Regions from separate parts of the Mycolicibacterium fortuitum subsp. fortuitum genome, predicted to be linked through region 1. Evidence: riboswitches for the same ligand, from Rfam matches in the RefSeq annotation. Region 1 holds a riboswitch; each other region holds the start of a gene.

What was found. Region 1 has a riboswitch for cobalamin ahead of metE (5-methyltetrahydropteroyltriglutamate--homocysteine S-methyltransferase). Riboswitches for the same ligand answer to the same signal wherever they lie in the genome.
Region 2: linked by a shared signal. The riboswitch ahead of MFTT_RS30975 (PPE family protein) and the one ahead of metE (5-methyltetrahydropteroyltriglutamate--homocysteine S-methyltransferase) in region 1 are both predicted to bind cobalamin.
Region 3: linked by a shared signal. The riboswitch ahead of MFTT_RS27575 (CbtB domain-containing protein) and the one ahead of metE (5-methyltetrahydropteroyltriglutamate--homocysteine S-methyltransferase) in region 1 are both predicted to bind cobalamin.
Region 4: linked by a shared signal. The riboswitch ahead of MFTT_RS07745 (ABC transporter substrate-binding protein) and the one ahead of metE (5-methyltetrahydropteroyltriglutamate--homocysteine S-methyltransferase) in region 1 are both predicted to bind cobalamin.

What each region holds. Positions count from the first base shown of each region.
Region 1 covers NZ_AP025518.1:4,236,155-4,244,033, forward strand. Annotated here, with positions in the region: gene MFTT_RS20340 (CaiB/BaiF CoA transferase family protein) at 1-456, opposite strand, end outside; gene MFTT_RS20345 (LLM class flavin-dependent oxidoreductase) at 466-1,824, opposite strand; gene MFTT_RS20350 (GntR family transcriptional regulator) at 1,893-2,549, shown strand; gene metE (5-methyltetrahydropteroyltriglutamate--homocysteine S-methyltransferase) at 2,554-4,827, opposite strand; cobalamin riboswitch at 4,959-5,179, opposite strand; gene MFTT_RS20360 (sensor domain-containing protein) at 5,233-5,907, opposite strand; gene MFTT_RS20365 (Rv2240c family protein) at 5,988-6,572, opposite strand; gene MFTT_RS20370 (MspA family porin) at 6,991-7,692, shown strand; gene MFTT_RS20375 (MspA family porin) at 7,784-7,879, shown strand, end outside.
Region 2 covers NZ_AP025518.1:1,619,236-1,627,114, forward strand. Annotated here, with positions in the region: gene MFTT_RS07760 (DUF7676 family protein) at 1-128, shown strand, start outside; gene MFTT_RS30975 (PPE family protein) at 136-1,908, opposite strand; cobalamin riboswitch at 1,943-2,126, opposite strand; gene MFTT_RS07775 (flotillin family protein) at 2,425-3,945, opposite strand; gene MFTT_RS07780 (NfeD family membrane protein) at 4,019-4,513, opposite strand; gene infA (translation initiation factor IF-1) at 4,844-5,065, shown strand; gene rpmJ (50S ribosomal protein L36) at 5,151-5,264, shown strand; gene rpsM (30S ribosomal protein S13) at 5,452-5,826, shown strand; gene rpsK (30S ribosomal protein S11) at 5,832-6,245, shown strand; gene rpsD (30S ribosomal protein S4) at 6,261-6,866, shown strand; gene MFTT_RS07810 (DNA-directed RNA polymerase subunit alpha) at 6,943-7,879, shown strand, end outside.
Region 3 covers NZ_AP025518.1:5,698,634-5,706,512, forward strand. Annotated here, with positions in the region: gene MFTT_RS27530 (HhH-GPD family protein) at 1-407, shown strand, start outside; gene MFTT_RS27535 (hypothetical protein) at 487-768, shown strand; gene MFTT_RS27540 (GlxA family transcriptional regulator) at 782-1,753, opposite strand; gene MFTT_RS27545 (hypothetical protein) at 1,825-2,055, shown strand; gene MFTT_RS27550 (alpha/beta fold hydrolase) at 2,038-2,799, opposite strand; gene MFTT_RS27555 (antibiotic biosynthesis monooxygenase family protein) at 2,839-3,156, shown strand; gene MFTT_RS27560 (serine hydrolase) at 3,131-4,495, shown strand; gene MFTT_RS27565 (histidine phosphatase family protein) at 4,587-5,135, opposite strand; gene MFTT_RS27570 (CbtA family protein) at 5,132-5,893, opposite strand; gene MFTT_RS27575 (CbtB domain-containing protein) at 5,915-6,130, opposite strand; cobalamin riboswitch at 6,111-6,232, opposite strand; gene clpC1 (ATP-dependent protease ATP-binding subunit ClpC) at 6,344-7,879, opposite strand, start outside.
Region 4 covers NZ_AP025518.1:1,608,734-1,616,612, reverse strand. Annotated here, with positions in the region: gene MFTT_RS07750 (FecCD family ABC transporter permease) at 1-607, opposite strand, end outside; gene MFTT_RS07745 (ABC transporter substrate-binding protein) at 604-1,806, opposite strand; cobalamin riboswitch at 1,844-2,030, opposite strand; gene MFTT_RS07740 (NAD(P)/FAD-dependent oxidoreductase) at 2,177-3,868, shown strand; gene MFTT_RS07735 (ATP-binding protein) at 3,902-5,389, shown strand; gene MFTT_RS07730 (LLM class F420-dependent oxidoreductase) at 5,456-6,319, shown strand; gene MFTT_RS07725 (LLM class F420-dependent oxidoreductase) at 6,344-7,195, shown strand; gene rfbB (dTDP-glucose 4,6-dehydratase) at 7,220-7,879, shown strand, end outside.

The DNA.
Region 1 (7,879 bases):
GGCTTCACCTGTGACGTGGGCGAATCCGCTCATCGCCTCGCCCAAGGTGCCGAACCCTGGCCTTTCGCTCTTGGGCCCGGAGAGTCCAAAACCGGTGATGTGAAGCATCACGATGCCGTCGTTGACGGCACGCAACGACTCATAGTCGAGGCCCCATTTGACCAGCGTCTGAGGCCGAGTGTTGACGATGACGACGTCTGACTTCTCGACCAGACGCCGAACCAGATCCTGCCCTTCGGCCACGCGCAGGTTGGCGGTTACTGACCTCTTGTTGCGGGACACCGACTTCCACATCAGTCCGACGCCGTCGCGTTGGTTGCCCCAGGTTCGAATCGGGTCGCCCTGTCCGGGCTGTTCGACCTTGATGACATCAGCGCCGAACTCACCCAGGTAAGTAGCGGCCAACGGCGCCGCGGCCAAGGTCGCCAGGTCAAGCACCCGGATGCCGCCGAGCATGCCGCCCATCTATGACGCCGACCTGATCAGTGAGCTGGCCGGTCGATCCAGCCCCAGGTGATCACGCAAGGTACTTCCGGTGTAGGCAGTGCGGAACAGCCCACGGCGCTGCAACTCCGGAACCACCATCCGCACGATGTCCTCATAGGACCCGGGGGAATGCGTTGCGGCCATGACGAACCCGTCACAGGCACCGCCGGTGAACCACTCCTCCATCTGGTCGGCCACCTGCTTGCCGGTACCGACGAAGCGCGGGCCCTGCAGCAGGGTGGCACGGTAACCAGCCAGGTCGCGCACCGTCACCGTGTCCCCGCCGATGTGGGTCCGGAGATTCTGCACCAGGCCCCGGATCCCCGAAACGGACGCAATCAGTTCATCGGTGACCGGATCGTCGAGGTCGTGCTGAGCGAAGTCGTAGTTCATCAGCTCCGACAACAGAGTCAGTGAGGCCATCGGGTCCACCAGATCGTTGAGGAACATGTCCTCGCGTTCCTTGGCATGGGATTCCGTTTCGCCCACCACGGCATAGGCCATCGGACAGATCCGCACCGACGCCGGATCGCGGCCGGCATCGGCGATGCGGGCCTTCTGATCGGTGTAGTGCGAGCGCGCCACATCGATGCCGGGATCACCGGTGAAGATGAGATCGGCCCAGCGCGACGCGAATTCACGGCCCCGACCCGACGATCCGGCCTGAAGGATGACCGGACGCCCCTGCGGCGTGCGGGGTACGGTCAGCGGACCACGCGCGGAGAAGTACCGACCGACATGGCCGAGTTCGTGCACCTTGCTCGGATCGGCATACTGGCCGGACAATCGGTCGTGCCGGATGGCGCCGTCCTCCCAGGTGTCCCAGAGTCCGGCGACAACGTCGAGGAACTCGTCAGCGCGGTCGTAGCGTTCATCGTGACCAAGGTGGGATTCAATGCCGAAGTTCTGCGCCTCGCTGTCGTTGACTGAGGTCACCACGTTCCACGCCGCACGGCCGCGGGACAGGTGGTCCAACGTCGCGAACGTGCGCGCCACGTGGAACGGCGCGTAGTAGGTCGTCGAGTAGGTGGCACCGAGTCCGATACGCGAGGTGGTCTGGGCCAGTACGCCGAGGATGACGCTCAGATCGAGCTTGACTGGGCGTGCCCCGTAGCGCACCGCCTCCTCCACCGATCCCCCGTACATCCCCGGCATCGCCAGGCGGTCGTCGAAAAACATCAGGTCGAAGCACCCCTCTTCGAGCTGGCGGCCGATCTTCGCGTAATACGAAGCGTCGAGGTACCCATGTTCTGTTGCGGGGTGACGCCACGAGCCGGCGTACACCGACGTGCTTCCAGCCTGCATGAACGCCACGAGGGACATCTGATCGGTACGCATGATTGGAATCTAACATCTGATATATCAGATATCAAAGGTGCGGTACGTAATCCCGGTACGCTGCACGGATGACGTCGCCGTTGGACATCGCGGGCACCGTGCGGGAACGCGCGGCCCGCGAATTACGCGACCGAATCATCACCGGCACCCTGGCGCCCGGGACCCGCATCGATCTCGACGCCATCACCGAAGAGTTCGCGACCAGCCGCACGCCGGTACGCGAGGCGCTGCTCGAGCTGTCGTTCGAAGGGTTGGTGCGCGTCGCACCACGCAGCGGGATCACTGTCATCGGCATCAACTCAGAAGACGTGACCGACAGCTTCACCATCCTCGGCGTCCTCACCGGCCAAGCCGCCGCCTGGGCCGCCGTGCGCGTCACGCCCGATGAGCTCGCCCGGCTTCGCGAACTCGCCGCCGACGTCGCCCGGCGCTCTGGCGAGGACAGCATCGGCGAGGCCAATTGGCTGTTCCACCAAGAGATTCACCGGGCTGCGCACTCCCCGCGGCTGCTGGCTCAGATCCGCCAGGCCGCGCGGGTCGTGCCGTCCAACTTCCTGACGGTGTTTCCCGAGCACGAGGAGCATTCGCTCGACGAACACGAGCAGCTGCTGGATGCCTTGGAGGCCAAGGACACCGAAGCCGCCCGAACCATCGCCGAACGCCACGTCCTTGAGGCCGGGCGCTCGTTGGCGGCCTGGCTCGACTCCCAGGCCGCCACGAGCTGAGCCGCTATGCCCCGCGAACCTCAGCGGCCGCAGCCACCAGGTGCTTGAGCGACTCCGTCACCTCAGCGGTGGTGCGGGTCTTCAAGCCACAGTCCGGATTGACCCAGAGCCGTTCGGCCGGAACAGCTCTGAGTGCCTCGCGCAACGACATGGCAATCTCTTCTACGCCGGGGATCCTTGGCGAGTGGATGTCGTACACGCCCGGCCCGACGCTGTTGGAGAACCCGACAGCGTTGAGATCGCCGAGCACCTCCATGTGTGACCGAGCCGCTTCGATCGAGGTCACGTCCGCGTCGAGGTCCGCGATTGCGCCGATGACCTCACCGAACTCCGAGTAACACAGATGAGTGTGGATCTGTGTTGAATCGTCCACTCCGGAAGTGGACAACCGGAACGCGTCCACCGCCCAGTTCAGGTACGCCTCTTTGTCTTTCGATCGCAACGGCAGCAACTCTCGCAGTGCCGGCTCGTCAACCTGAATGATCGCGATGCCCGCCGATTGCAGGTCGACGGTCTCGTCACGAATCGCCAGCGCCACCTGTGCAGCCGTGTCGGCCAACGGCTGGTCGTCCCGGACGAACGACCAGGCCAGGATGGTGACCGGACCGGTGAGCATGCCTTTGACCGGCTTATCTGTGAGTGATTGTGCGTAGGTGATCCACTCTACGGTCATCGGCTTCGGCCGAGCCACGTCTCCGTACAGGATCGGCGGTCGCACGCACCGGCTGCCGTACGACTGCACCCAGCCGTTCTGGGTGGCGAAGAACCCGTCGAGCTGCTCGGCGAAATACTGCACCATGTCGTTGCGCTCGGGCTCACCGTGCACCAACACGTCCAGGCCCAGCTGCTCCTGCAGCTTGATGACATCGGCGATCTCGGCCTTCATCCGGCGCTCGTACTCCGCGACGTCGATCTTGCCGGCCCTGAGATCGGCGCGGGCAATACGTATGGCCGATGTCTGCGGGTAGGACCCGATGGTGGTGGTGGGCAGGGCAGGCAGCTTCAGCCGGTCCTGCTGGGCGGCGCGACGCCGATCGGCCGGTCCACGGTTGGCGCCCGAGGCGGCAATCGCCGAGATCCTGTTTCGGATTTGGTTATTGTTGAGGCGCGGATCGGATTTGCGTGACTCGATGGCCGCATTGGACGCGCCGATCTCTGCCGAGATGGCCTCACCGCCGTCCTCGAGACCACGAGCCAGCGCCACTACCTCGGTGACCTTCTCGAAGCCAAAGGCCAACCAGCAACGCAGCGCGGCGTCCAGGTCGTCCTCAGTATCGAGGGTGTAGGGCACGTGCAATGTCGAACAGGAGGTCGATACCGCCACCGACCTGGCACCGGCCAGGAGCGTGGACAAAGTCCCCAGCGCATCCTCCAAATCGGTGCGCCAGATATTGCGCCCGTCGACCACGCCCGCCACCAGGAGCTTGTCCGCCAGCTCGGGCACTGCGGCCAGGGCGGCACCGGTTCCGGCAACCAGATCGACACCGATGGCCTCGACCGGCGTACGGGCCAGCGCGGGCAGCGCGTCATCCAGCTCACCGAAGTAGGTTGCGACGAAGATGGAAGGACGCCTGGCCAATCCACCCAGACGGGTGTAGGTCCGTTCGGCGAGTTCGGCCGCGTTGTCGAGGATGTCGGTCACCAGGACGGGTTCGTCGATCTGCAGCCAACCGACCCCCTTCTCGGCGAGCACGTCGAGTAGTTCGGCGTACACGGCGACGAGGTCGTCGAGCTGGCCGATGGGCGCGTCAGCTCCCTCTACTGCCTTGGACAGCGCCAGGAACGTGAGCGGGCCGACGATCACCGGCCGCGCCGGGATCCCCTGTGCACGTGCTTCTTCCAACTCACCCAGCACCTTGGCCGGGTTGAGAGCAAAGGTGGTGTCTGGGGCGATCTCGGGCACGATGTAGTGGTAGTTGGTGTCGAACCACTTGGTCATCTCAAGCGGCGGTATCTCGTCGTTGCCACGGGCCGCGGCAAAGTAGCGGTCCAAGTCGTCGGCGATGCCGTCCACCCGCGACGGGAGCGCACCGACCAGTACTGCGGTGTCGAGCACCTGGTCGTAGTAGGAGAACGTGTTGACCGGGACTGAGTCCAGCCCCGCCGCGACGAGCGACGACCAGGTGTCGCGACGCAATGTGGCCGCCACGGCCTCAAGTTCGTCGCGGCCGATCCGGCCCGCCCAGTACTTCTCGACTGCACGCTTGAGCTCTCGGTTGGGTCCGATCCGGGGCGAGCCGAGAATGGTGGCGGTGAAAGGTCTTGCGGTTGTGCTCATGACGAGGTCCTTCAACGTACGAAGAGGATGGCCACCGCCAGGAGACAACAAACCGAACCCGGGCCACCCCGCCACGGGTGAACCGTCTTCGGCCACTGCCCATTCCGCGAGGCGATGAACCACCGGACGCGGCGCGCCCGGTACGGCTGGCAGGTCTTCGGACTCACAGGCACGCACGCGAACCGTGCTCCTACTGGCCGTCGCTTCCCAGCCGCAGTTTCCTGCGGGCCAGTGCTGATGACGGCGGTCGTTCCTGCATACCGCTGCGGGACAGTCCCGGATTCCCACCGGGTTCCCTCTCACGTCGCATCTCAATCAGCCTGCGACGTTCGATGGCGGCACCGCATCTACTGCGGCACCGACAAACCAGCTGCGCAGCTCAGCCTACCCGGTGCTGACCAGGGTCTAGCGAGGCATCGCGGCTTTGATCTCGTCCACCACGTCGGCGGCCTGGGTCACCGACGCACCCGCCGGTTTACACGCCTGGACGTCCATGACGAGATTGGCTGCCACGGCCAGCGCACGTTGGCACGCGCGGATTTGATCACCGTTGACACGGGTGAACGGGAGGGTGAGTTCGTCGTCGGTCTTGGTGAGCTCACCGCTCTTCCACTTGGGCAGCGGTTCACCGTTGAGCGTGATGTTCACCTTGTGGTCGGTGCACTTCGACCAGCGCTCCGCAGACTGGCCGAGAAACTCTCGGGCGTCCTGCGCTGTCGGGAAGATCACCACCGACTGCACCACCAGGTTGTCCCAGTCATCGTTGTCCGGAGCGCGCAGCAGCACCTGGCGCATGGCAGTCCAGCGGTCCCCGTAGATGGCGGACTCGTTCACCTGCCAGGCGCCGAGGCAATTCAGATTCGGCAACAGATTGCGGTGATCGCTCATCTCGGTGACCGGGGGGTGTGCCACCATTCCGTCGGTCCCCATCACGGCGTTGATCTCGTCGGGGCTGAGCAGCAACCCCTCGAGCGCTGACTTGGGCACATCCTTCGGCGGCCCCTGCGCCTTGTCGGCGTCGTCGGCGCAACTGGTTGCCAGCAGCACGAGCATCACCAGCGAAATCGCAAGCCGGATCACGGTATTCCTTTACTGACGGCACGGTTCACCGCGCACATGGCTGGGTCGAACTGATCAGGGCAATGCGATCGAGATGCCGTTCAGGCGTGGGTGCCTGCCGCCGCGCAAGCCATCTGCGCGTTGGTGGCATCGTTGTTGAGCTGGGTGGCCGTGTCATTGAGCGATTGGCCGCCGCTGCGTAGCCCCATCTTGAGGAGCAGCTTGGTCGCGCCGAAGGACCAGGACCGCATCGGGTTGGCGATGTCCGGCGAAAGGCCAGGTGTGCCAGCAGCATTCAGTGCCGATGCGGCCGCCTCGCGCAGCGCGGTACGGCCGCTGGTGTTGGTCGTGCTGATGGTCGGGTCTCCGTAGTCCGGGCGCTCCACCCCTTCGATCGAGTCAGCGAAATCACCGTAGAAGGTCGATGCCGAATCGAGTGCGTTGGCGAACGTCGAGCAGGCTGTGACCGCAGGCGCTCCGGGGTCGTCCGTGCTGGCCACCGGCACAGGTACCGGACCTGCGGCCGGCGCTACCGCCGCAACCGGGGGAAGTTGTGGCGCTACCGGCCCCGGCGCGCCGGCCTCATCACCCGGTTCGGCGGTGGCGCATGGCATGGCGGCGAACCCGATACCGAAGACGACGAGAAGCGCCGCAATTCCGTGCTCGTACACCTGAGTCGACTTCAACGATTCCTCCGTCAGTCGGTAGCAGTTCGGGCGCAGGGCGCCCACATCGACCTCCGCGCCTCGTCGCGCGTCCGCCTTACCCCCGAATCACCACACGGTCGAGGTTCCACATGTCCAAAAGGTGAACACCCGGCCAACCCGCTCCCCCTAACGGTCGTCCATTGTGTGCCGACTGCGGCGTCCGATACCTCATATATGTAATGCGCTGCGGCGCAGAGCATTTCCCAGCCACTTCACAGTTTCGACGATTCCAGCTGGACGGTAATGCGGCGGCGACTGTTGGGTCGTTGTTCACCGAATCGAAACGCAACCGGTTAATGATTCGTCGCGACAGATTCCTTGGAACCGTTGGGTTCTGGCGACCATGGTGCGTCGCAGAACGGCCCGGTCCAAAACCACGAGAGGCGCTAGTTCACGCATGTTCAGTCGTTTTGCCCCCCTGGCTGCAGTCTGCATGTTGGCCCCTGTAGCGATTGCGCCCCTTGCATCAGCAGATCCCCCGCCGCCGCCGGACCCCGCCGCCCCCGCCGCGGCCGCCGCGCCGGCTCCGCCCCCACCGGACACCGGCGCGGTACCGTCCTCGCCCCCGGGAGTCTTGGACACCCCTGACGGTTGGCACGTGACCGTCGCCGGTTCCAACGAGACCCTGTTGCCGGTGGCACCGCTGACCACCGCGATATCGTCACGTGAATACCTGGTCGGTGGGACGTTCACCGGAAAGGTCTCGGGTGGCGGCAAGACCAAGCTCACCGGCGGCACGCTTGAGGCCGGCGCCCAGATCGGCTGCGGCATCATCAGCGACGAGACCGAGATCAACCCGGGCATCAGCTTCAGCCCGGGAATCAAGATTCCGTTCACCGGGTCCGCGGGCGACGCCAGCCTCGGTACCGGAATCAGCTTGCAGGGCAAGGTGTACCTGAAGCCGGGCACGGTCACCATCGTCCCGATCGACAAGAAGTCGTTCAAGGGCACAGGTACCCGCGTCACCATCACGGGCGTCCGTATCAAGTTCGATCAGTGCGCCGGTCAGTCGTTCATCCGCACCTACGCGACCCTGACCAGCTCCACGGACAACACCGACGACGTCATCACCTACCTCGGCGTCACCAAGGCCGTCTGACCCCGGCCCGGATACCACACCGACCATGACCCGCCCTGAGCACCGCGCTGATCCCTCGGACTCAAAACCCATGAGAGGCACAAGTTCCCGCATGTTGAATCGTTTCGCCACCTTGGCTGCTGTCTGCCTGCTGGCCCCGGTTGCGTTGGCGCCCCTCGCGTCGGCGGACCCCCCGCCTCCGCCGCCG
Region 2 (7,879 bases), 2.6 Mb from region 1:
ACCAGCAGATCCGCGACGAGCCCGAGTGGGGCCAGCTGGAACTGTGGGACAAGCTGCGCGACAAGTACCTCGGGCTGGGCCCAGACCCGTTGGACCGCAGCGGAAAACAGATCCGCTGCGGGGGCTGATCACCGCTTAGCCGTTGTCCCCGTCGGCCGGCCAGGTGTTCGGAAGCATTGGACTGACAGCGCCACCGCCGAACTCGTCCCCGGCCAGCTTGGCAAGCCCGGCCGGTGGCGCGGTGCCCTCGCGCGGGGCGGAACCGGCGAAGCCGAGGCTTCCGGCGCCGCGGTCCGAGGGCATGGCCACCGGATCGGGCGCCAGGTCCTGATCCAGGTACATGTACTTGTGCCCGCGCCCGTGCATCCCGACTTTCTCCCGGCGCCGGCGATGACGCGGTGCCGCAGCATCTTCCTCAGGCTCGGCCACATCAGCTTCGTCGGCGGCCGGCTTGGAGGCCGCCTTCTTGCGGGTTCTGCTCCCCGCCGCGCGACGGGCACCCATGTCCAAGCCGCCGACCATGTACCCGTAGGCGGGCATGGACACCGAAGGTGGGCCAGCCGGCGTCGGCGGCGGGGCAGGCGGCGGTGCGGGAGCTGGGGTAGGCGTCGGCGTCGGCGGCGGGGCCGGCGTGGGGGCCGGGGCAGGGGCCGGTGCAGAAGGCGACGGCTGAGCCATTGTCAGGCCGGCTGACGGCGGCGCGGGCGAAGGCGGCGGCACCACGGCCTCCGTCGTCGCATGGTGCGCCAGCGCCCCGACTCCCAGGCCGCCGACCACTCCGACCGGGGCCAGCGCGGTCGTGGCGGCCAGCGCCGGCAGCAACACGGGGAGCAACGCCGTCTGGGTGATCGTGTAGTTGAGCAACTGGATGGTGTTGCCGATCGTGGACCCGATGATCTCCACCATCACCAGGGGGATGACCACACCCAGGGCCTGGGGATTGAACAGCGCGGTGTACAGGACCGCGATCAGGTCGTCGATGATCACCTTGCTGGTGAACACGATATAGGACACCGGGTCCAGTGGCACCGAGAAGATATAGGCCAGGGTGGCGGGGTTGAGATAGCTCAACGGGTTGCCGGTCCAACCCAGCCACGACCCTGGCACCCCGATTGGTGGCAGCAGATTCGATCCGTTCTGCAGCCCGGCGAAGAAATCGGCCAGCGGATCCGGGATACCGGTGTAGCCGATCTTGTTGAAGAACTCCTGCAGCTCGACGTAGAGCGGATACTGGCTGCTGTCGGGATAAGGCGCTTGGGGGACAAAGCCTTCGAGCCACTTGGCGAAGTCGGTGAACCACTGCGGGGCCTCCGGCGCGGTTTCCGGGGCCGAGTCCGCACTGTCCAGCGTCTTGAGCATCGCGGGCTCTACCTTGAGCATCGGGGGCGCCGCCTCGAGCTGTGGCACCGAGGTCACCGAGGCGTCCGCCGTCGCCTCGTAGGTGGTCATCACCGCGGCGGCCTGTGCCCACATCCGCGCATAGTTGGCCTCGTTCAGCGCTATCGGAATGGTGTTGACACCAAAGAAATTCGTGCCCACCAGCACCGCGTGTGCGGCGTGGTTGGCGGCCAGCTCAGCCATGGTCGGCATGGCCGCCAGGGCGCTGGCATAGGCCCCGGCGGCGGTCTGCAGCGCGGCGGCCGTCGACGTGGCCTGGGCTTCGGCGCGTCGTAGCCACGCCAGATAGGGGCCGTTGGCGGCCACGTACGCCTCCGCGGATGGGCCCATCCAGATCTCGGACTGGACTGCGCCCAGTACTGCGGTCAGCTCTTCGGCGATGGAGTTGTAGTCCGCCGCCAATGTGGACCACGCTGCGGCGGAGGCCAGCAATGAGCCGGCGCCGGGGCCGGCGGACAACAAGGACGAATGGACCTCAGGCGGCGACGCCGCCCAGACCGGGGCAGGCAAGGGGACCAGCTCTCTTCGGGGTACACCGCCCCGCGTCGAAGGATGCGACGATGTGAGTGTCCTGACTCTCGGATCAACGCTCGCCTCGCCTTCCAGCTCTGTTGAGAGCCGTGGCTGTTGAGGGTCGCTCCCCGATCACAGTGGCGGGACCGTGCCGGATTTACACCGGCTTCCTGCACCATCGTTGCCGTACCGGGGCATTGTCGCATGTCACTGGAAGATGCAATAGCTGACGCGCGCGTCGCCCGATCGCCCAACCGATCTGCCTTTGGAACGTTGTTGCGGGAGTTGACCTCCGGCCATGCCCGCCAACTTGAGTCGCTCATTGGGTGAACACCTGAGGCAACCGTGCCGACCAGCACACCCCGCTGGCGGGGACGTCACGGTGCGCCACGACGTCCTGTACGCGGGCGCGCGCCCGACCGGCCAGTGGCCATCGGGCCCGAACCCGCCTGACTCAGCGTCCCGGTAGCCGAAGTCGGTTCGCTTCCTCGACGCTGAATCAGTCCTGCGCGATCAGTCCTGCGCGTCGGCCTTGTCAGCATTCCGGTTGAGCATGGCCGCCACGTCGATGCCCGAGGCCTTGAGCGACTCCAGGATGTTGGCCACCGCGAGCGGGCTGATGCCGAGCAGGCTCCCGACCGCGCCCTGGGTGTCGCCAGACCCGCCGATGATCGACAGCCGGTCGATCTCGGCCAGCGGTGCGGCCGCCGCCTCGGTCGCCTTGACCACCGAGGCGAGCACGTCGGGAAGCATCAGCAGGCGCGCAGCCTCGGCCGTGTAGCCGTTGAGCGCCGCGGCGATCTCCTTCTTACCGTTGGCCTCGGCCAGCAGTTTGGCTTCGATACCGGCGGCCTCGGCCTGTTGCTCGACCCGCAGGGCGTCGGCCAGTTCCTTCTTACCGGCGGCCTCGGCGACGAGCTTGGCCTGCAGGCTGTCGGCCTCGGCCTGCTTCTCCACCCGAAGGGCGTCGGCGGCCGCCTTGCGGGCGTCGGCCTCGGCCTGACCCTTGCGCCGCTCGGTCTCGGCTGCGGCCTCGGCGGCCAGGATCGTGGACTGGCGCTGGCCTTCGGCGATCGCGATGTCGGCCTGTCGCTTCGCCTCGGCAGGTGCGATCACGTCGGCCTGCAGGGCAGCCTGGGCCTGTTCGGCGCGGCGCTGCTCCACCTCGATGCGGGCCTGCACCCGGGCCGCCTCGGCCTGCTCCGTGGCAATGCCGACGTCCTTCTGGGCGCGGGCGTTGGCCAGCGGTCCGGCCTGGTCGGCCTGGGCGTTCTCGGCCTCGGTCTGCGCGCGCAGCCGGGCCAGCTCGACGTCGCGCTTCTGGTTGGCGGTGGCGATCGCGGTGTCGGCCTCGGCCTGCGCGATGGACCCCTCCTGGCGGGCCTTGGCCGACTGGATCTGGGCGTCGCGCTCGGCCTCGGCGGTGCCGACCGTGGCGTCCCGCTTGACCTCGGCGATGCGGCGCTGGCCGAGCGACTTCAGGTAGTCGTTGGCGTCGGAGATGCCGGCGATCTTGAGGACGTCGACCTCCATGCCGATCCGGGCCAGGTCACCGCCGGCCTCCTCGACCACGCTGCGGGCCAGGCTGTCGCGGTTGGAGTTGAGGTCCTCCACGGTCATGGTCGCGGTGATGCCGCGCAGGCTGCCGGCCAGGATCTCGTTGATCTGACGCTGCAACTCGTTGAGGTCGGAGGTCAGGAAGCGCTGCACCGCGGTCTGCACGGCCTCGTCGGCCGAACCGATGCGCACCAGTCCGACGGCCTCGACGTTGACCGGCACACCGTTGTTGGACAGCGCGTTCTGCAGGTTGATGCTGACGTTGAACGGTTCCAGGCTCATGATGTCCACCCGCTCGATGCCGGGCATCCGGAACCGGGCGCCGCCGCGGACCACCTTGGGGGTGCCGCGTCCGGTGAACACGGCCACCTCGTTGGGCGGCACCTTGATGTAGTTCTTCACGTAGACCAGCGGCAGGACCACCAGGATCAGGATCGCGGCGATGGCGACGAGGACGACGATGAGCAGCAGGGACACTGTGGTGCCTTTCTCGGTGGGGCAGCGCTCGGGTGCAGCTCAGGTTTCTGGAACTGCTCAGGTTGCTGGAAGCTCAGGTTTCTGGAACTGCGACGATGTGGACGAAATCCGGATCGATATCCGCGATGTAGACGCGCGTCGCCTTGGGCAGGGCGTCGGCCTCGTCGCTCTTGGCACGGGAGAACACCCGGTTGCCGTCGGCGTCGACGAAGGAGATCTCGCCCCATCCGCCCGGCGGGACTTCGAGGGTGACCGTGCCGAGCAGGCCGACATAAGAGGACCGGCCCTTGTGCGAGTTGGACTGCTGGCGGCGCATGTAGGGCAACAGCAGGCCGTTGAGGGTGAACACCAGCACGACCGCGCAGGCCGCGGCCAGGGCCGCGGACCAGATGGTGCCCAGGCCCAGCCAGGTGCCGATCAGGCCGCCGGTGCCGGCGCCGAGTAGGGCGACCGACAGGCCGGTCAGGCTCAGGAAGGGCATGCCGTCGCCGTGCCCGACATCGGCGAGCAGCAGGGCGGCCAGTACAGCGATGCCGCCGACGACGAACGCGGCCAGGTACACAGCCATCACGTGCTTGTGTCTCCATTCGCCGGGTGCGCGGATCAGTCCGTACCATTCTCGCTTGATTCGTGGCTTCTCGGCGCACCAATATTCGGGGCAGATCGAGGTCGCCGGAGCTGATCAGCCGTGATTTTGGTACTGGCCGCCGAGCGGGTATTGTGGACCAACGGTGCGACTATCGCGCCGACTTTTTGCGTGCCCCGTCTTGGAACTGCTGAATTTCTGCAACTTCGCCTCGATCCGGCTCACGTTTTGAAGTTGGTCGGTTGCAGCACCACGACGGGCTGCATTGAGACTGATGAAGCTACGAAACGAAAGCAAGGATCGCCGAAAAGTATGGCCAAGAAAGACGGTGCCATCGAGGTCGAGGGTCGCGTGGTCGAGCCTCTGCCCAATGCGATGTTCCGCATTGAGCTGGAGAACGGACACAAGGTCTTGGCCCACATCAGCGGCAAGATGCGGCAGCACTACATCCGCATCCTGCCCGAGGACCGCGTAGTGGTGGAGCTCTCGCCCTACGACCTGTCCCGGGGCCGCATCGTGTACCGGTACAAGTGACCCGATAGAAGCCCGACCAGTAACGACGAGAACGGTGACGTGCGCATGCGCATGACACCAACAAGCCAGAAGGATCGAAACAGCCGTGAAGGTGAACCCGAGCGTCAAGCCCATCTGCGATAAGTGCAGGGTGATCCGCCGGCATGGGCGGGTCATGGTGATCTGCAGCGATCCCCGCCACAAGCAGCGGCAGGGCTGATCCGTTCAACTGACGGATCACAACACAACTGAATGATGAACTCCCAGCACCACTGAGCGGATACGCCGCTCATCCGCGATGAGCACTCATCCACGTCCGGCACGGAGGCCGGACCCCTTGGAGCCCTTAGGGGCTGAAGGGAACGGGCTGGGACCAGACCTCCGCAGAGAAGAAGGAACACCGCCACATGGCACGCCTCGTAGGCGTTGATCTTCCGCGCGACAAGCGCATGGAGATCGCGCTGACCTACATCTACGGCATCGGCCGTACCCGTTCGAACGAGATCCTCGCCGCGACGGGCATCGACAAGAACATGCGCACCAAGGACCTGACCGACGATCAGGTGACCGTTCTGCGCGATTACATCGAAGGCAACCTCAAGGTTGAGGGTGACCTGCGCCGCGAGGTGCAGGCCGACATTCGCCGCAAGATCGAGATCGGCTGCTACCAGGGCCTGCGGCACCGCCGCGGTCTGCCGGTGCGTGGCCAGCGGACCAAGACCAACGCGCGTACCCGCAAGGGCCCGAAGCGCACCATCGCCGGCAAGAAGAAGGCTAGGTAACCCCGATGGCACCACCGAAGAAGGCCGCGGGCGCCAAGCGCGGCAAGACCACCCGTCGCCGGGAAAAGAAGAACGTCCCGCACGGCGCTGCGCACATCAAGAGCACGTTCAACAACACGATCGTCTCGATCACCGATCCCCAGGGCAACGTCATCGCCTGGGCGTCGTCGGGTCACGTCGGCTTCAAGGGTTCGCGCAAGTCGACCCCGTTCGCCGCACAGCTGGCCGCCGAGAACGCTGCGCGCAAGGCGCAGGAGCACGGCGTGAAGAAGGTCGACGTGTTCGTGAAGGGTCCGGGTTCGGGCCGCGAGACCGCCATCCGCTCGCTGCAGGCCGCAGGCCTCGAGGTGGGCGCGATTTCCGACGTCACCCCGCAGCCGCACAACGGCTGCCGTCCGCCCAAGCGGCGCCGGGTCTAGGGAGGATTCTAGAAAATGGCACGTTACACCGGCCCCGCCACCCGCAAGTCGCGTCGTCTCGGCGTCGACCTGGTCGGCGGAGATCAGTCGTTCGAGAAGCGCCCCTACCCGCCCGGCCAGCACGGCCGCGCGCGGATCAAGGAGAGCGAATACCGCACCCAGCTGCAGGAGAAGCAGAAGGCTCGCTTCACCTACGGCGTGCTGGAGAAGCAGTTCCGCAAGTACTACGAAGAGGCCAACCGCCAGTCGGGTAAGACCGGCGAGAACCTGCTCCAGATCCTGGAGAGCCGCCTGGACAACGTGGTGTACCGCGCCGGCCTGGCGCGCACCCGCCGGATGGCCCGTCAGCTGGTCAGCCACGGCCACTTCACCGTCAACGGTGTCAAGGTGAACATCCCGAGCTACCGGGTGTCGCAGTACGACATCATCGACATCAAGGAGAAGTCGCTCAACACCCTGCCGTTCGAGGTTGCTCGGCAGACCGCTGGTGAGCGTCCGGTCCCGTCGTGGCTGCAGGTCGTGGGGGAGCGTCAGCGCATCCTCGTGCACCAGCTGCCCGAGCGCGCCCAGATCCAGGTGCCGCTCACCGAACAGCTCATCGTCGAGTTCTACTCGAAGTAATGACCTATCCGGCCGCCCGGCCGGTAGGTACCCAGACGGCATCAAATAGCGGGTGCCGAGAAGGAGAAGAAACACCATGCTGATCTCTCAGCGACCCACACTGTCCGAGGAAACCCTCGCCGACAACCGCTCCAAGTTCGTCATCGAGCCGCTGGAGCCCGGTTTCGGTTACACGCTGGGTAACTCGCTGCGGCGCACGCTGCTGTCGTCCATCCCGGGCGCAGCGGTCACGAGCATCCGCATCGACGGTGTGCTGCACGAGTTCACCACCGTCCCCGGAGTGAAGGAAGACGTCACCGACATCATCCTGAACCTCAAGGGCCTGGTCGTGTCCTCCGAAGAGGATGAGCCGGTCACCATGTACCTGCGCAAGCAGGGCCCGGGTGCGGTCACCGCAGGCGACATCGTGCCACCGGCCGGTGTGACCGTGCACAACCCGGACATGCACATCGCCACCCTGAACGACAAGGGCAAGCTGGAGGTCGAGCTCGTCGTCGAGCGCGGCCGCGGCTACGTCCCGGCAGTGCAGAACAAGGCGTCGGGCGCCGAGATCGGCCGTATCCCGGTCGATTCCATCTACTCGCCGGTCCTCAAGGTCACCTACAAGGTGGAGGCCACCCGTGTCGAGCAGCGCACCGACTTCGACAAGCTGATCCTCGACGTCGAGACCAAGAACTCGATCAGCCCGCGTGACGCCCTGGCGTCCGCAGGCAAGACCCTGGTCGAACTGTTCGGTCTGGCACGGGAACTCAACGTCGAGGCCGAGGGCATCGAGATCGGGCCGTCGCCGGCCGAGGCAGACCACATCGCCAGCTTCGCGCTGCCGATCGACGATCTGGACCTGACCGTCCGTTCGTACAACTGCCTCAAGCGCGAGGGTGTGCACACGGTGGGCGAGCTCGTCGCCCGCACGGAGTCCGACCTGCTGGACATCCGTAACTTCGGCCAGAAGTCCATCGACGAGGTGAAGATCAAGCTGCACCAGCTGGGTCTCTCGCTCAAGGACAGCCCGG
Region 3 (7,879 bases), 1.5 Mb from region 1:
GGGCTCGAGACTTGGACGACGTGGCAGCGCTGCTGCCGTCGGACGACACCGCTCCTGTCTTTTCCGCCGCCCTGATGGAGTTGGGTGCGGTGGTGTGCACCTCCCGCGCCCCACAGTGTGGCAACTGCCCGTTGAGCCGATGCCGTTGGCGCACTGCGGGTTACCCTGCCGCGACGGTCGCCAAGCGGGTGCAGCGGTACGCCGGAACCGACCGTCAGGTCCGCGGCAAGCTGCTGGATGTACTGCGGGCCAGCAGTTCTCCGGTGACCCGCGCGCAGCTGGACGTCGCCTGGCTCACCGACACCGGGCAACGAGACCGGGCGCTCGACTCGTTGCTGGTGGACGGACTCGTGGAGCAGACGGACGACGGGCTCTTCGCGCTGGCCGGCGAAGGCGGAAATACATGAGGTCGGCCTGAATACCTGCCGCAGCACACCATTGGGGCTCTGTTTCACATAGAACGGAGCCATGTCAAGCAAAATCTCAATGACGTTTGCGTGTACGGCGATCGGCATGGGGCTCGCCCTGGCCGCGCCGGCCAACGCCGCGCCGTCCGGCACGGGCTCGGCCGCTGACACGGTGCGCGATCTGCAGAGCAGGGGCTATCACGTTCAGGTCAACTCCAATGCCAACACAGGTCTGTCGAACTGCCGGGTCACCGGAGTACACGGATTGGCCGACTCCAACATCGACGAGGACGGGTACCGGATCGATCCGTCCCAACACACCACGGTCTACGTGAACGTGGCCTGCCAGCCGGACGGCTGAGACCACAGGCACCTCACGCCGTGACAGCGTCTTCGTCTGCACTGCAGGAGAATTGACGCCGGTAATCCGAAGGCGTCACTCCGATGACCCGCCGGAAGTGATGCCGTAGCAGGGTCGCGTTGCCGAAGCCGGCCTGCCCGGCGATCCGGTCGATGTCCAGATCGGATTCCTCGAGGAGCCTGCGCGCGTACAGCACCCGCTGATCGGTGATCCACTGCATCGGCGTCGTGCCGGTCTCTTCGACGAACCGGCGGGCGAACGTCCGCGTCGACATCGCGGACCGCTTGGCCAACGTCGTCACGGTGTGCGGCTTGTCGAGGTTGCTCATGATCCAATCCAGGTGCGGCGCAAAGCCTTCCGAACATCGCACCGGAATCGGCTGGTCGATGAACTGACGCTGCCCGCCGTCTCGCTGCGGCGGGACCACCATGCGCCGGGCGATCTTGTTGGTCACCTCGCTGCCGAGTTCACGGCGGACGAGGTGCAGGCAGGCATCGATGCCGGCCGCGGTGCCCGCGCTGGTGATCAGGTTGCCGTCGTCGACGAACAGGACGTTGCGGTCGACGCGCGCGGTCGGATATCTGCGGGCCAGGTCGTCGGCGTGCATCCAATGCGTGGTGCACGGCCTGCCGTCGAGCAGACCTGCCGCGCCCGCCAGGAAGGCGCCCGAGCAGACGGTCAGGATGATCGACCCCGCATCGGCGGCCGCCCGCACGGCCCGAAGCGCCTCGGGCAGATAGTCCGAGCCGCCGATGGCGGGGATCGCCACCAGGTCCGCGCCGTGGAGCGCATCCAGCCCGTATTCGGGCGTCAAGCTCGCCCCGACGGAGGTCCGCACCGGCTTGCCCGGTTCGGGTCCGCACACCTTGAAGTCGAAGTTCGGAACCCCGTCGGCCGACCGATCGATGCCGAAAACCTCACAGATGACCCCGAATTCGAAAACCGCCAGACCGTCGAGCACCAATGTGGAGACGCTACGCAGCATGGCAGCATTTTATCGTAAGGTGTCAGCGCTGCCACTGTTGGCGGGATATTTCCCCCACAACAATTACTGCCATGACTGTTGCAATCGCCCTGATCATCCTGATCTCACCGTTCGTGGTCGCCGCCGCGGTGAGCTGGGCGGCACAGCGCAGCAACATCCTGCGTTTCCGCCTGGACCTCTTCGACATCAACCAGCCCGATTACGAGGCGTACCGGGCAGGCCATGACCTCGATGCGATCCGCAGCCGCTTCGAGAGCCAGCCGTCGTGGCCGAGCGCCGGCGCCCTAGGAGAGCGTCGCTAGAAACCGGGTCACCGCTTCCTCGTACACCTCCGGAGCATCATCGTGGATCAGGTGCCCCGCGCCGGGGACGTGTAAATACGTTGTGTGCTGCCCGATTTCGGCCATCTTTCGCATCTGACCCGGCGGCGCCACCGAATTCTCGGCCTCCATGAGCAGGGTGGGCACATCCACCTCGCGCCACTGTTGCCAGTAGTCCCGCGTTCCCCACTGGGCGGCAATGTCCAGCCACCACTGCGGGTACCCGTGCAGGCGCCAGCCGGTGTCCGTCCGGTCGAACGCTTCCAGGAAGTACTGACCGGCGACCGGCCCGAACTCGTCATAGACCTCCTGCGCGGATCCGAACTCGACCGGCAGGGCATGCACCCACGGTTCCCACGGCCCGGTGGTGCGCCCCCGGAAGTCGGGGGCCATATCCTCGACCACCACCGCCTTGACCAGTTCCGGGCGAGCCGCGGCCAGACACCACGAATGCAGGGCACCCATGGAATGCCCGACCAGAACTACCGGCCGGTTCAGCGCGGCCACGGCCTCCCCCAGATCCGCCACGAAACGCTCGGTGCTGATCGGATGGGGATCGACCACGTCACGCCCGCGGTGCCATGGCGCGTCGTAGGTGTACACCTCACCCAACTCGGTCAACCACGGCAATTGGCGTGACCAGGTGCTGCCGCGGCCCATCAGCCCGTGCACCAGGACGATGGGCCCGCCGCGGCCCCCACGGAGGGTGAGCAGATCTGTGACCATGCCGTTATCTTGCCGGGCAGGCCAGGTAGCCTGAACAGCATGCCTGTCGTGAAGATCAACGCCATCGAGGTACCGCCCAACGCAGGCCCGGAACTGGAGAAGCGGTTCGCCAACCGTGCACACTCCGTCGATGACCAGCCCGGGTTCCTCGGCTTCCAACTGTTGCGTCCGGTCAAGGGCGAGGACCGCTACTTCGTGGTGACGCAGTGGGAGACCGAAGAGGCCTTCCAGGCCTGGGCCACGGGCCGCGCTGCCGAGGCCCACAAGGGTGAACACGCCAACCCGGTCGCCACCGGCGCGTCGCTGCTGGAGTTCGAGGTTGTGCTGGACGTTGCAGGGCCCGCTGCCCAGGCGTAGCCGCGGCCGGACGCTGCACCGCACGATCGGCCTGACGGCCATCTCGGCGGTTGCCGCGGCCCTGGCTTGTGGCTGTGCGCCGAAAGTCGCGCCCGCGGCCGAAGTGTCCTACGGCGCGCACATCGACACCATCACCCCACCGGGTCTGCGAGCCAAGCAGACCATGGACATGCTCAACTCCGACTGGCCGATCGGCCCCATCGGCGTGCGCACCCTCGCGGCCCCCGAGAAGGTCGATCTGGTGGGCACCAAGATGGACTCGATCTGGTGGGACCGGCCGTTCAAGGTCACCTCGGTCGACATCGGGGCCGCGCAGGCGACGTTGCATGTTTTGACGTCGTACAACGTCGCCCAAGACATCGAACTGAGGACCAACGACGTCGGCCTCGTCGACCGCTTCGAGGTCACGCTGGTGCCGCCGAAGATCGACACCTGGGCCGACATCGACACCGAGCTGACCAAGTCGGGCGCGCGCTACTCCTACCGCGTGTCCAAGGTGAACAAGGGCAAGTGCGAGCAGGTGGCCGGCACTAACACCGAAATGTCACTGCCCCTGGCCTCGATCTTCAAACTGTATGTGTTGCTTGCAGTTTCGGACGCAGTCAAGGCCGGCACCCTGAGTTGGGACGATCACCTGACGATCACCAAGGAAGGCAAGAAGCTCGGCTCGGCCGGGCTGGACAAGCTTCCCCCGGGCTCTCAGATCACGGTGCGCACGGCGGCCCAACAGATGATCTCGGCCAGCGACAACATGGCCACCGACCTGTTGATCGGCCGGATGGGCCCGGCTGCGGTGGAGCGTGCCCTGGTGACCGCGGGGCATCACGATCCGGCGAGCATGACCCCGTTCCCGACCATGCATGAGGTGTTCTCGGTCGGTTGGGGCGAGCCCAATCTTCGTGACCAGTGGAAAGCCGCTTCTCCGGCCGATCGGGTGGCACTGCTCCAGCAGACCAATTCCCGTCCCTACGAACCGGATCCGTACCGCACCCACACGCCGGCCTCCAATGACGGGCTGGAGTGGTTCGCCAGTGCGGCCGACATCTGCCGAGTGCATGCGGCGCTGCAGGCCTCGGCGTACGGGCCGGCCGCGCCGGTGAAGGACATCCTCTCCGCACTGCCCGGCATCGATCCCGATCCGGCGAAGTGGAAGTACATCGGCGCCAAGGGCGGCAACCTGCCCGGCGATCTGACCTTCAGCTGGTACGCGGTGGACTACACCGGGCAGCCGTGGGTGTTCAGTTTCCAGCTGAACTGGCCGAAGTTCCGCAGCCCCACCGCCGCGGGGTGGTTGTTGCAGATCGCCAAGCGGGCGTTCGCCATGGCACCTGTGGGTTAGCTCGGTACGAGGCTGCGCCGGTTTCTACCTGAGGGCTGTGGTCGTCGCCGAACGACAACCCCGAGGTAGAAACAGGCGCCCCGGTGGAGACCTAAGCGCTGCGCAGCGTCCAGGCCTGACCGCGGAAATTCATGACGGTACGGCTCATCGGCGCAATGTCGATGCGCCAGAACGATTTCGGCGGGGCATCGAGAGCCACCAGGATGGCCGCGCGGATCACCGCGGGGTGGGTGACGGCGACGAGCCGTCCCCGCGCCGAGGCCAGGCTGTCCATCCACCCGTGCACCCGTTGGACGAGATCGACCACCGACTCGCCGCCGTGTGGTGCCCGGGTCGGGTCGGTGAGCCAGATCGCCAGGTCCGCGGGCCGGACACCGCTCAGTACCGTCCCGCGCCAGCTCCCGAAGTCCAGGTCGGCCAGTCGGGGTTCGACCGCCGCCGACAAACCCAGCAGTTCGGCGGTCTGCCGCACCCGTTTCTCGGGCCCGCAGTAAGCCGCGTCGACGACACCGAGCTCGACGGTCGAATTGGCCTGCCGATGGCCCAACTGGTTCAGCGGTTCGTCGTTGGGGAATCGTCCGGCCGCCATGGCGTCGGTCATGGCATGCGACACCAAGGTCAGCCGGACGACCTCACTCACGCTGGGAGAGACTCCCGTTTACCCTCAAGCACCTTCGACGCCAGGGCCCCGAACACCAGCCCGATGGTCGCCCAGATCACCACCTGCGTCCCCAGCGAGTACAGCCGGAATTCATAGAGGTCGTCGCCGGGGAACGCCGACGGGGTCTCATGGATGCCCGGAAGGATCAGGAAGACCACCGCCATGGACACCACGTAGTCCGCGACACCGATCAGGCAGGCGTTCCACACGCCGAACTTCGGCGTGAGCCGGCGCGTCAGCAGGATCGAACCGACGAACAGAGCCGCCGACAACGCGACCAACAGCAGGTACAGCAGAGTGCGCTGCTTGATCGTCTCGTCGAGGCTCACCGCCGGCGGGTTGGGCGGATATTTGAGCGCCGGGACGATCCACAACGACACCAGCATGCCGCCCGCGGTCAGTGCCGCCAGTGCCCGTGCGGTGAGGTTGATCCGCCCGTACACCACGCAGAACACGACAGCCAGCAGCGCGCCCATCGCGACGCTGAAGATCAGCACACCCAGGCCCATGCCGATGTTCGACTGGACACCGCGGGTGAACACCTCGGCGCTCTCTTCGCCGCCGTGGGAATGGCCGCCGTGAGAATGACCGGCCGCCTCATGCGCCGCACCGACGCCGTTCTCGAAGTCGATGGCTCGGCCGATGACCGGTTCGATGAACAGCTTCGCCCAGATGAACGCGAGCACGCCTGCCAGGGCGCCGGCCAGAATGCCGCGCCCGATGAGTTGTCTTTCCATTTGTTCGGTTTCTCCGCTGCGTCAGTGGCAGGGGAAACCGAGCAGGTGGCGGGCGTCGTGCACGAACTCGTGCACGTAGGTGTTGTTGCCGAACACCGACGTCGCACCCTGATCCATGCCGACGAAGTAGAGGGCCAGCAGCGCCAGGAACGCCGTCAGGGTCAGCCAGAGCACCGCCTTGGTGGCTGACAGGTCGATCGGCCGTGCGTGGCTCTTGGTCGCTTCGGTGAAAGTCATCTACTGGTCCTTCCCGGGAATTCGCGTCCCAGTCCGTGTCATGACAGGTCAGGGTCTGACTTTTAACAGTGGCGCGGCCGTCCTGGATTCTCACCAGGTTCCTTTGCCTGTCGATTACAGCAGCATCGTAACTATCGGCGCAGGAGAACTTCCCATCGGCAGGCATGAAAAATGCCCCCGCCATTTCGGCGGGGGCATTTCTCGTGTCGAACCTTATTCCGCGGAGGCCGCGGCCTTGGCCAGATCCGGGCCGTCGGAACCAGCCGCCTTGGGCGCCCCGGAGAACGTGAACTTCGCGTCCTCGCCGGCGCCTTCGCCGTCCCAGCCCTCGACGTCGACCGTCACCAACTGGCCGGGGCCGAGCTCCTCGAAGAGGATCTTCTCGGACAGCTGGTCCTCGATCTCACGCTGGATGGTGCGGCGCAGCGGGCGGGCACCGAGCACCGGATCGAAGCCGCGCTTGGCCAGCAAGGCCTTGGCCTTGGGAGTGAGCTCCATGGCCATATCTTTACCGGCCAACTGGTTGCCGACCCGGCCGATCATCAGGTCGACCATCTGGATGATCTCGTCCTGCGTCAGCTGGTGGAACACGATGATGTCATCGATGCGGTTGAGGAACTCTGGCCGGAAGTGCTTCTTGAGCTCGTCGTTGACCTTCTGCTTCATCCGCTCGTAGTTGTTCTCCCCGCCGCCCTGGCTGAAGCCCAGCCCGACCGCCTTGGAGATGTCGGACGTGCCCAGGTTGGAGGTGAAGATCAGCACCGTGTTCTTGAAGTCGACCGTGCGGCCCTGGCCGTCGGTGAGACGACCGTCTTCCAGGACCTGCAACAGGCTGTTGTAGATCTCCTGGTGGGCCTTCTCGATCTCGTCGAACAGCACGACCGAGAACGGCTTGCGGCGCACCTTCTCGGTGAGCTGGCCGCCCTCTTCGTAGCCGACGTACCCCGGAGGGGCACCGAACAGCCGCGACGCGGTGAAGCGGTCGTGGAACTCGCCCATGTCGATCTGGATGAGCGCGTCGTCGTCGCCGAACAGGAAGTTGGCCAGCGCCTTGGACAGCTCGGTCTTACCGACACCGGACGGACCGGCGAAGATGAACGAACCGGACGGGCGCTTCGGGTCCTTCAGGCCGGCACGAGTGCGGCGGATGGCCTTTGAAACGGCCTTGACGGCGTCCTCCTGGCCGATGATCCGCTTGTGCAGCTCCTCTTCCATGCGCAGCAGACGCGTGGTCTCGGCCTCGGTGAGCTTGAACACGGGGATACCGGTCCAGTTGCCGAGCACCTCGGCGATCTGCTCGTCGTCGACCTCGGCGACCACGTCGAGATCCCCGGAGCGCCACTGCTTCTCCCGCTCACCGCGCTGGGCGACCAGCTGCTTCTCCCGGTCACGCAGGCTCGCGGCCTTCTCGAAGTCCTGCGCGTCGATCGCGGACTCCTTCTCCCGGCGCGCGTCGGCGATCTTCTCGTCGAACTCGCGCAGGTCTGGCGGAGCAGTCATCCGGCGGATGCGCATGCGGGCGCCGGCCTCGTCGATCAGGTCGATCGCCTTGTCCGGCAGGAACCGGTCGTTGATGTACCGGTCGGCCAGGGTGGCCGCGGCCACCAGCGCGCCGTCGGTGATCGAGACGCGGTGGTGCGCCTCGTAGCGGTCGCGCAGACCCTTGAGGATCTCGATGGTGTGCTCGACGGTCGGCTCACCCACCTGGACCGGCTGGAACCGGCGCTCCAGGGCGGCGTCCTTCTCGAT
Region 4 (7,879 bases), 2.6 Mb from region 1:
GGTCGCCCCAGCCGGTTCCGGCGAAACTGCCCAGTCCCCACAGCAGAAATTGCTGCACCCGTTGCGGGTCGGAATAGACCATCGCAAGGCTCACCAGTGCGGTGCTGGCTGCGCCCAGCATCACCCCGATCAGCAGCAGGGTGGCCGGCGAGCGCGTCCAGCGCGATAGCGCCAGCACCAGCGTCAGCATCGCGGCGGCACCCAGCGCGGCCGCGACCACCGACCCGGCGCGGCCGACCCCGGCCATCCCGGCGCTGAACCCGGCGCCGGCGCTGCCGCCGACCAGCACCACCAGCGCCACGCCGAGGCTGGCACCGGAACTGACCCCCAGGATGTAGGGATCGGCGAGGGTGTTGCGGAACAGTGTCTGCAGTTGTAGCCCGGCGACTCCGAGCGCGGCCCCGGCGGCCAGCGCGGTGAGCACCCGGGGTAGTCGCATGTTCGCCACGATCACCTGCCAGCGCGGGTCGGAAGCCTCGGCGCCGAGCAGTACCCGCACGGTGTCGGCGAGCGGCACGCGGACCGGGCCGAGCGCCAGGCTCAGCAGGACCAGCACAACGACCGCGACGACCAGGCCCGTCAGAACCAGCGGAGTCCGGGCCCTCACCGAGGGACCTGGCGGTAGAACGCGAAGTCGTGGCCGGGTGCCAGCTCGGGATGCAGGATGGCCACCAGGTCGCCGAGCAGAAGATCCGGCCGCGCCGTTCCGCGCTCCCAGTAGGTGTTGCGGCCGTTCTGGTCGACGGCCTTCGTGGCCGACCACACCTGACCATCGCGGACGGCAGTGAGCTCGCCGTAGCGGCTGTCTTGGGATGCCGCGTCGCTCACGGTGTTCCAGTTGTCGGTGACCAGCCACAGTGGTGCGTTTCCGGCGCGGGCGTAGACCGATTCGAAGTTCAGCTGCCGGTTCTGCGCGCCGGTGTCGCTGAGCCAGGGGTAGGTCCCGCCGGCGTCGGCGACCAGCCGGCCCGGGTAGCTGGCGCCGGTGGGCATCGACCAGTTGCCCGAATACATGGCGCCCACCAGGACATCGACCGATCTGGCCGCGGCGGCCCGGGCGCTCAGCGCGTGGTAGCCATCACGGATCTGGCGGTAGGTCTGCTCGGCCTGGCGTTCGGTACTGGTCAGTGCCGCAAACATTTTGATCCATTCGGCGCGGCCCAGCGGGGTGGGCTCGAGCCATTCGGCGTCGGCGACCACCGGGATTCCGGTCTCACGCAACTTCGGATAACCGGGGTCGTCCACGCCCTCGGTGACCAGCACATCGGGGCCGGCCTGCAGCACCGACTCGATGTTGAGCTGCCCGCCCGGGGCGTAGCCGACGATCGCGCCGGCATCGATGCGGCTACGGATCTGCGGATCGGCAACCTCGGCAGGACTGGATACCCCGGTCACCACATCGGCCTGACCGAGTTCGGTGATCATCGCCAGATGGGTGGTGGAACCCGAATACAGAGTGCGTACCGGGACGGTGATTTGCTGGGCGTGTGCGAGTTCGCCGGTCAGCTCGGGGGCCGGGGCGCCGCAGCGCACCAGCACATACGACACCGGCTGTCCGCCGAGGTAGGGGCGCTGCACGGTCAGGATCTGGTAGCTGCGGTGGTATTCGAGGCGGAAGTTGGTGGCCTCGGACAGGGTCGATTTGTCCGGGAAGTAGTCGGCGGCCGGATCGAAGCCGGTGATGCAACCGGGACGCGCGCCGTCGGTGACGGTGGCGTGCTCGGCCGAGCAACCGGCCGCCGAGGCGACCGCAATGGTGACCAGCGCCGTCATCAGCGCACGTGCCACCCACAACGCACGGGGCATGGGCGTGCATCAGCTTCCTCGGGGTACACCGCCCCGGATCGCAGGACGCGATGACGTGAGTCTCCTGGCTTTCGGATCACCGTTCGCCTCGCCTTCCAGCCCCTTTGAGAGCCGTGGCCGATGAGGGTCACTCCCCGATGACAGTGGCGGGACCGCGCCGGATTCGCACCGGCTTCCTCACTGTCGTCATCGCCTTACCGGCGACATTCTTACATGCCGTGCCGGCGCAGGCCTTTGACTCATTGGCCGACACCCACAGTGTTGCCTCGCGTAGTTGGCTCGCGTCGTTGGCTCGCGTCGTTGCGTCGCGTAGCCACAGGCCACCGAGGCGGCCGACGCGCCGCTGCGGCGGGGCGCATAATTAGCAGCGATGACCGGCCCCGCCTCCCAGCCCCGTAAACCCGTAATCCTGACCGTCGACGACGATCCCGCGGTGTCCCGCGCAGTTGCCCGGGACCTACGCCGTCACTACGGCGAGCGGTACCGGATCGTGCGCGCCGAATCCGGCCCGGACGCCCTGGAGACCCTCAACGAACTGAAGCTGCGTGGCGACACCGTCGCGGTGTTCGTCGCCGACTACCGGATGCCGCAGATGAGCGGCATCGAATTCCTCGAATCCGCGATGGACCTCTACCCGATGGCCCGGCGGGTGCTGTTGACGGCGTACGCCGACACCACCGCGGCCATCGACGCCATCAATGTCGTCGACCTGGACCACTATTTGCTCAAGCCGTGGGATCCGCCGGAAGAGAAGCTGTACCCGGTGGTCGACGGCCTGCTGGAGGCCTGGCACGCGGTCGGCGACCGGGCCATCCCGCACACCAAGGTGATCGGGCACCAGTGGAGTTCGCGGTCCTGGGAGGTGCGCCAGTTCCTGGCCCGCAACCAGCACACGTTCCGGGCATTCACCACCGACGAACCCATGGGTCGTCAGCTGCTCGATGCCGCCGGGCTGGACGGCCTGCAGCTGCCGGTGGTGATCACCGAGGGCGGCGAGACGCTGGTCGAACCGAACGACGGCGAGCTCGCCGACATGCTGGGATTGTCGACCACCCCGTCGCTGACCATGTACGACCTGGCCGTGATCGGCGGCGGCCCGGCGGGTCTGGCCGCTGCGGTGTACGGCGCTTCCGAAGGCCTCAAGACGGTGTTGATCGAGGGCACCACAACGGGCGGGCAGGCCGGCCGCAGTTCCCGGATCGAGAACTACCTCGGCTTCCCGACCGGGGTGTCAGGAGCCGAGCTGGCCACCTCGGCCCGCAGGCAGGCCGAGCGGTTCGGCGCCGAGGTGATCACCACCCGCGAAGCCGTCGCCCTCGACATCGCAGGCGCAGCCCGCACCATCACCTTCGCCGACGGCGAGACCATCGGCGCCCGGGCGGTCATCCTGGCCACCGGCGTCGAGTACCGCCAGCTCCCGGTGCCGGGGTGTTGGGCCGATCCCGACAACCCGAACAACTATGTCGGCCGCGGTGTGTACTACGGCGCCTCGGTGTCGGACGCCTCCGAATGCAAGGGCGAGGACGTCTACATCGTCGGCGGCGCCAACTCGGCCGGGCAGGCCGCGATGTTCATGTCCCGTGAGGCCAAGTCAGTGACGCTGCTGGTGCGCGGCCCGTCGCTGGAAGCGTCGATGTCGTACTACCTGATCCAGCAGATCGAGCAGACCCCCAACATCTTCGTGCGTACCTGCACCGAGGTGGTCAATGCCATCGGCGAGGACGATCACCTCGTCGGCCTGGAGTTGGTGAACCGGCAGTCCGGCGAGCACGAGGAGGTGCGTGCGACGCGGCTGTGCTGCTTCATCGGCGCCACCCCGCGCACCGAGTGGCTCGACGGCGTGGTGGCCCGCGACGACCACGGGTTCATCCTCGCCGGCCCCGACCTGCGCGACGTGTGCGGCTGGACCCTCGAACGCCCGCCCCATCACCTGGAAACAAGTGTGCCCGGTGTGTTTGTTGCAGGAGATGTGCGTGCCGAGTCCGCCAAGCGGGTGGCTGCCGCCGTCGGCGAAGGGTCGATGGCCGTGATGCTCGTACACCGCTACCTGGCAGAAGCGTGATGGCCGGCGAGGCCTGAGGAGTTGAGGACGGATATGGGCGAGACCTGCGTGCGGGACGAACTGAGAACACTGTTCCTGTTCGAGCACCTGTCCGACGATCAACTCGACACGTTGTGTCAGGCCGGCAGCATCGAGACGTTCCCGGCCGGCCCGATCGTCACCGAGGGTGACCCCGCCACGTGCTTCTACGTGATGCTCGACGGCGAACTGGTGATGTCGAAGCGCTCCGCTGGCGTCGACATCCAGACCAACCGCACCTCCATGCGCGGCGTCTACTTCGGTGCCTGGTCGGCCTACATCCCCGGTGAAGAACACATCTACGAAGCGTCGGTGCGGCTGACCAAGCCGTCGCGGGTGTTCGTGCTGGACGCGAATGCGTTCGCGGGTTTCATGCAGTCGCAGTTCCCGATGGCGGTGCACCTGCTGGAGGGACACAAGGTCGGCGGCCGGCGCCAGAGCCAGATCATCGGTCAGCGCGAGAAGCTGCTGGCGCTCGGCAACATCACCGCGGGCCTGACCCACCAGCTCAACAATCCCGCGGCAGCCACCGCGCGCGCCGTGGCCGACCTGCGCGAGGGCGTCGGCAAGATGCGTCACAAGCTGGCGATGCTGGCCGACGGCAAGTTCACCCCGCAGGCGCTGCGGATGCTGGTGACCATCCAGGACGAGGTCGCCGAGCAGGTCGCCAAGAACAAGGGGCTTGAGCTGACCGCGCTGGAGACATCCGACCGCGAGGACGAGATGGGCGACTGGCTCGAAGACCACGACATCACGTACGCGTGGGACTACGCCCCGACGTTCGTCGAAGCCGGCCTCGACATCGACTGGCTGGAACGCATCTCGGCATCGGTCGATGACGCGCTCAAGGACGGGGAGGCCTCTGCCACCCTTCAGGCCGCCCTGGGCTGGCTGAAGTACACCATCGACACCGAGCTGAGGATGAACGAGATCGCCGAGGCGAGCCGGCGAATCTCGGCGCTGCTGGCCGGGGCCAAGCAGTACTCGCAGATGGACCGCGGCGACTATCAGAGTGCCGACGTCCACGAACTGCTGCGCAGCACACTGATGATGTTCGGCGACAAGATCGGCAAGGACAAGCCGGTCAGCCTGTGCAAGGACCTCGACAAGTCACTGCCCGAATTGCATTGCTATCCAGGCGATCTCAACCAGGTCTGGACCAACATCATCGACAACGCCATCCAGGCGATGGACGGCCACGGCACGCTGACCCTGCGCACCAGCCGGGAGACCGACGAGATGATCCGGGTGGAGATCTGCGACGACGGGCCGGGCATCCCCGCCGAGGACATCAGCCGGATCTTCACCCCGTTCTTCACCACCAAACCATTCGGGGAAGGCACCGGCCTTGGCCTGGATCTGGCTTGGCGCATCGTGGTCGAAAAGCATCACGGCGATCTGCGGGTGCAGTCCAAGCCCGGCGATACGCGCTTCATCGTGCTGTTGCCCCTGCAGGCCCCAGCGCCCGAGGGCCAGGCCGCCGAGGCGCAGGCCGCAGAGTAGCGACAGATCCAGAATCAGCGTGATTCGCCAGGAATAGCCCCAGCACGCACTCCGGTTGAGACGTTCATGACCCGGACCCCAGCGGACACCAAGCCCGATCTCGGCACATACGGCGCGTTCGGCCACTACTCGCAGTTCCAGCAGCTGTCTCCGCAGCAGCTGCGGGACATCGAAGGGCTGGGCTACGGCGCGATCTGGGCCGGCGGATCCCCACCCGCCGAGCTGGACTGGATCGATCCGATCTTGGCCGCCACCAACACTTTGCAGCTGGCGACCGGCATCGTGAACATCTGGAGTGCTGCCGCAGGCCCGGTCGCCGAGTCTTTCCACCGCATCGATACCGCTTATCCCGGCCGGTTTCTGCTGGGCATCGGGGTCGGACATCGCGAGGCGATCGGCGAGTACCGCAAGCCGCTCGACGCGCTGACCGACTACCTCTACAAGCTCGACGAGTACGGCGTGCCCGAACACCGTCGGGTCGTGGCCGCGCTCGGTCCCAAGGTGCTGCAACTGTCGGCGGCCCGTTCGGCGGGTGCGCACCCGTACCTGACCACACCTGAACACACCGCGCAGGCTCGGGAATTGATCGGGCCGGGGGCATTCCTGGCTCCCGAGCACAAGGCGGTGCTCACCACCGACGTGGACAAGGCCCGCCACATCGGGCGCAAGGCCCTCGACATCTACCTGGGTCTGAGCAACTACCTCAACAACTTCAAGCGCCTCGGCTTCACCGACGAGGACCTCGCCAAGCCGGGCAGCGACCGGTTCATCGACGCCGTCGTCGCGCATGGCACGGTGGAAGAGGTGGCCGCGCGGCTGCGGCAACACCGCGACGCCGGCGCCGACCACGTGCCTGTACAAGTGCTGACCTCACCGGACAAACTGGTACCCGCACTGGCCGAACTCGCCGGGCCGCTCGGCCTGGCCTAGAGGACCAGAGACAAGGACTCGCAGATGACCGAATCACTTTCGCTCAAGCCCGATCTGGGTCGCTACGGGGTGTGGACGTTCGGGGCGGTGCAGCCCGAGCAAGCCGCCGAGATCGAGAAGCTGGGCTACGGCGCGCTGTGGGTGGGTGGTTCTCCCGCCGCCGACCTCGCTTTCGCCGAACCCATCCTCGAGCAGACCGAGAGGCTTCAGCTGGCCACCGGCATCGTCAACATCTGGACGGCCGACGCCAATGCCGTCGCCGAGTCATTCCACCGCATCGAGGCCGCGCACCCGGGCCGGTTCCTGCTCGGCATCGGTGTCGGACACCCGGAGCACACCGACGAATACCGCAAACCGTATGACGCGCTGGTGGAATACCTCGACACCCTCGACGCGGCCAAGGTACCGACCAGCCGGCTGGTGATCGCAGCGCTGGGCGACAAAGTGCTGAAGCTCTCGGCACAGCGCAGCGCCGGTGCCCACCCCTACCTCACGACGCCGGAGCACACCGCGCATGCGCGCGACGTGCTGGGCGAGACGGTGTTCCTGGCCCCCGAGCACAAGGTGGTGCTGACCACCGACGGTGCGGCCGCCCGCGCGATCGGACGCGAAACCGTCGACTTCTATCTGAACCTCAGCAACTACCTCAACAATTGGCGCCGCCTCGGATTCACCGAGGACGACATCGCCAAACCCGGCAGCGACAAACTGATCGACGCGGTCGTCGCGCACGGCACCGCCGAGGACATCGCCGCACGTCTGAAACAGCATGTCGCCAACGGCGCCGACCACGTCGCGATCCAGGTGCTGGGCGGTCCGGACAAGCTGATTCCCACTCTGGCCGAACTGGCCCGGCCACTGGGCCTGGAAGGCTGACCGGGGCCGGTTAGGGTTGGCCCCATGCGGCTACTGGTCACCGGCGGCGCCGGGTTCATCGGGGCGAACTTCGTGCGTCTGGCGGTGGGCGAGGCACTGACCACTTCGGTGACGGTGCTCGACGCGATGACGTACGCCGGTAGCCAAGAGGCCTTGGCGCCGGTGGCCGGCCAGATTCGGCTGGTACAAGGCGATGTGGCCGATGCGGCCCTGGTGAGCCAGTTGGTCGGCGAGGCGGATGCCGTCGTGCACTTCGCGGCCGAAACCCACGTCGACAACGCCCTGGCCAACCCGGAACCTTTCCTGCACAGCAACGTCGTCGGCACCTTCACGGTGTTGGAGGCGGTCCGTGCGCACGGGGCTCGGCTGCACCACATCTCCACCGACGAGGTGTACGGCGACCTCGAGCTCGATGACCCGGCCCGGTTCACCGAGGGCACGCCGTACAACCCGTCCAGCCCGTATTCATCGACCAAGGCTGCCGCCGACCTCCTGGTGCGGGCCTGGGTTCGGTCCTACCGCGTGCGTGCGACGATCTCCAACTGCTCCAACAACTACGGTCCGTATCAGCACGTCGAGAAGTTCATCCCGCGCCAGATCACCAACATCCTCACCGGGAGGCGCCCCAAGCTCTACGGTGCCGGCGCCAATGTGCGTGACTGGATCCACGTCGACGACCACAAC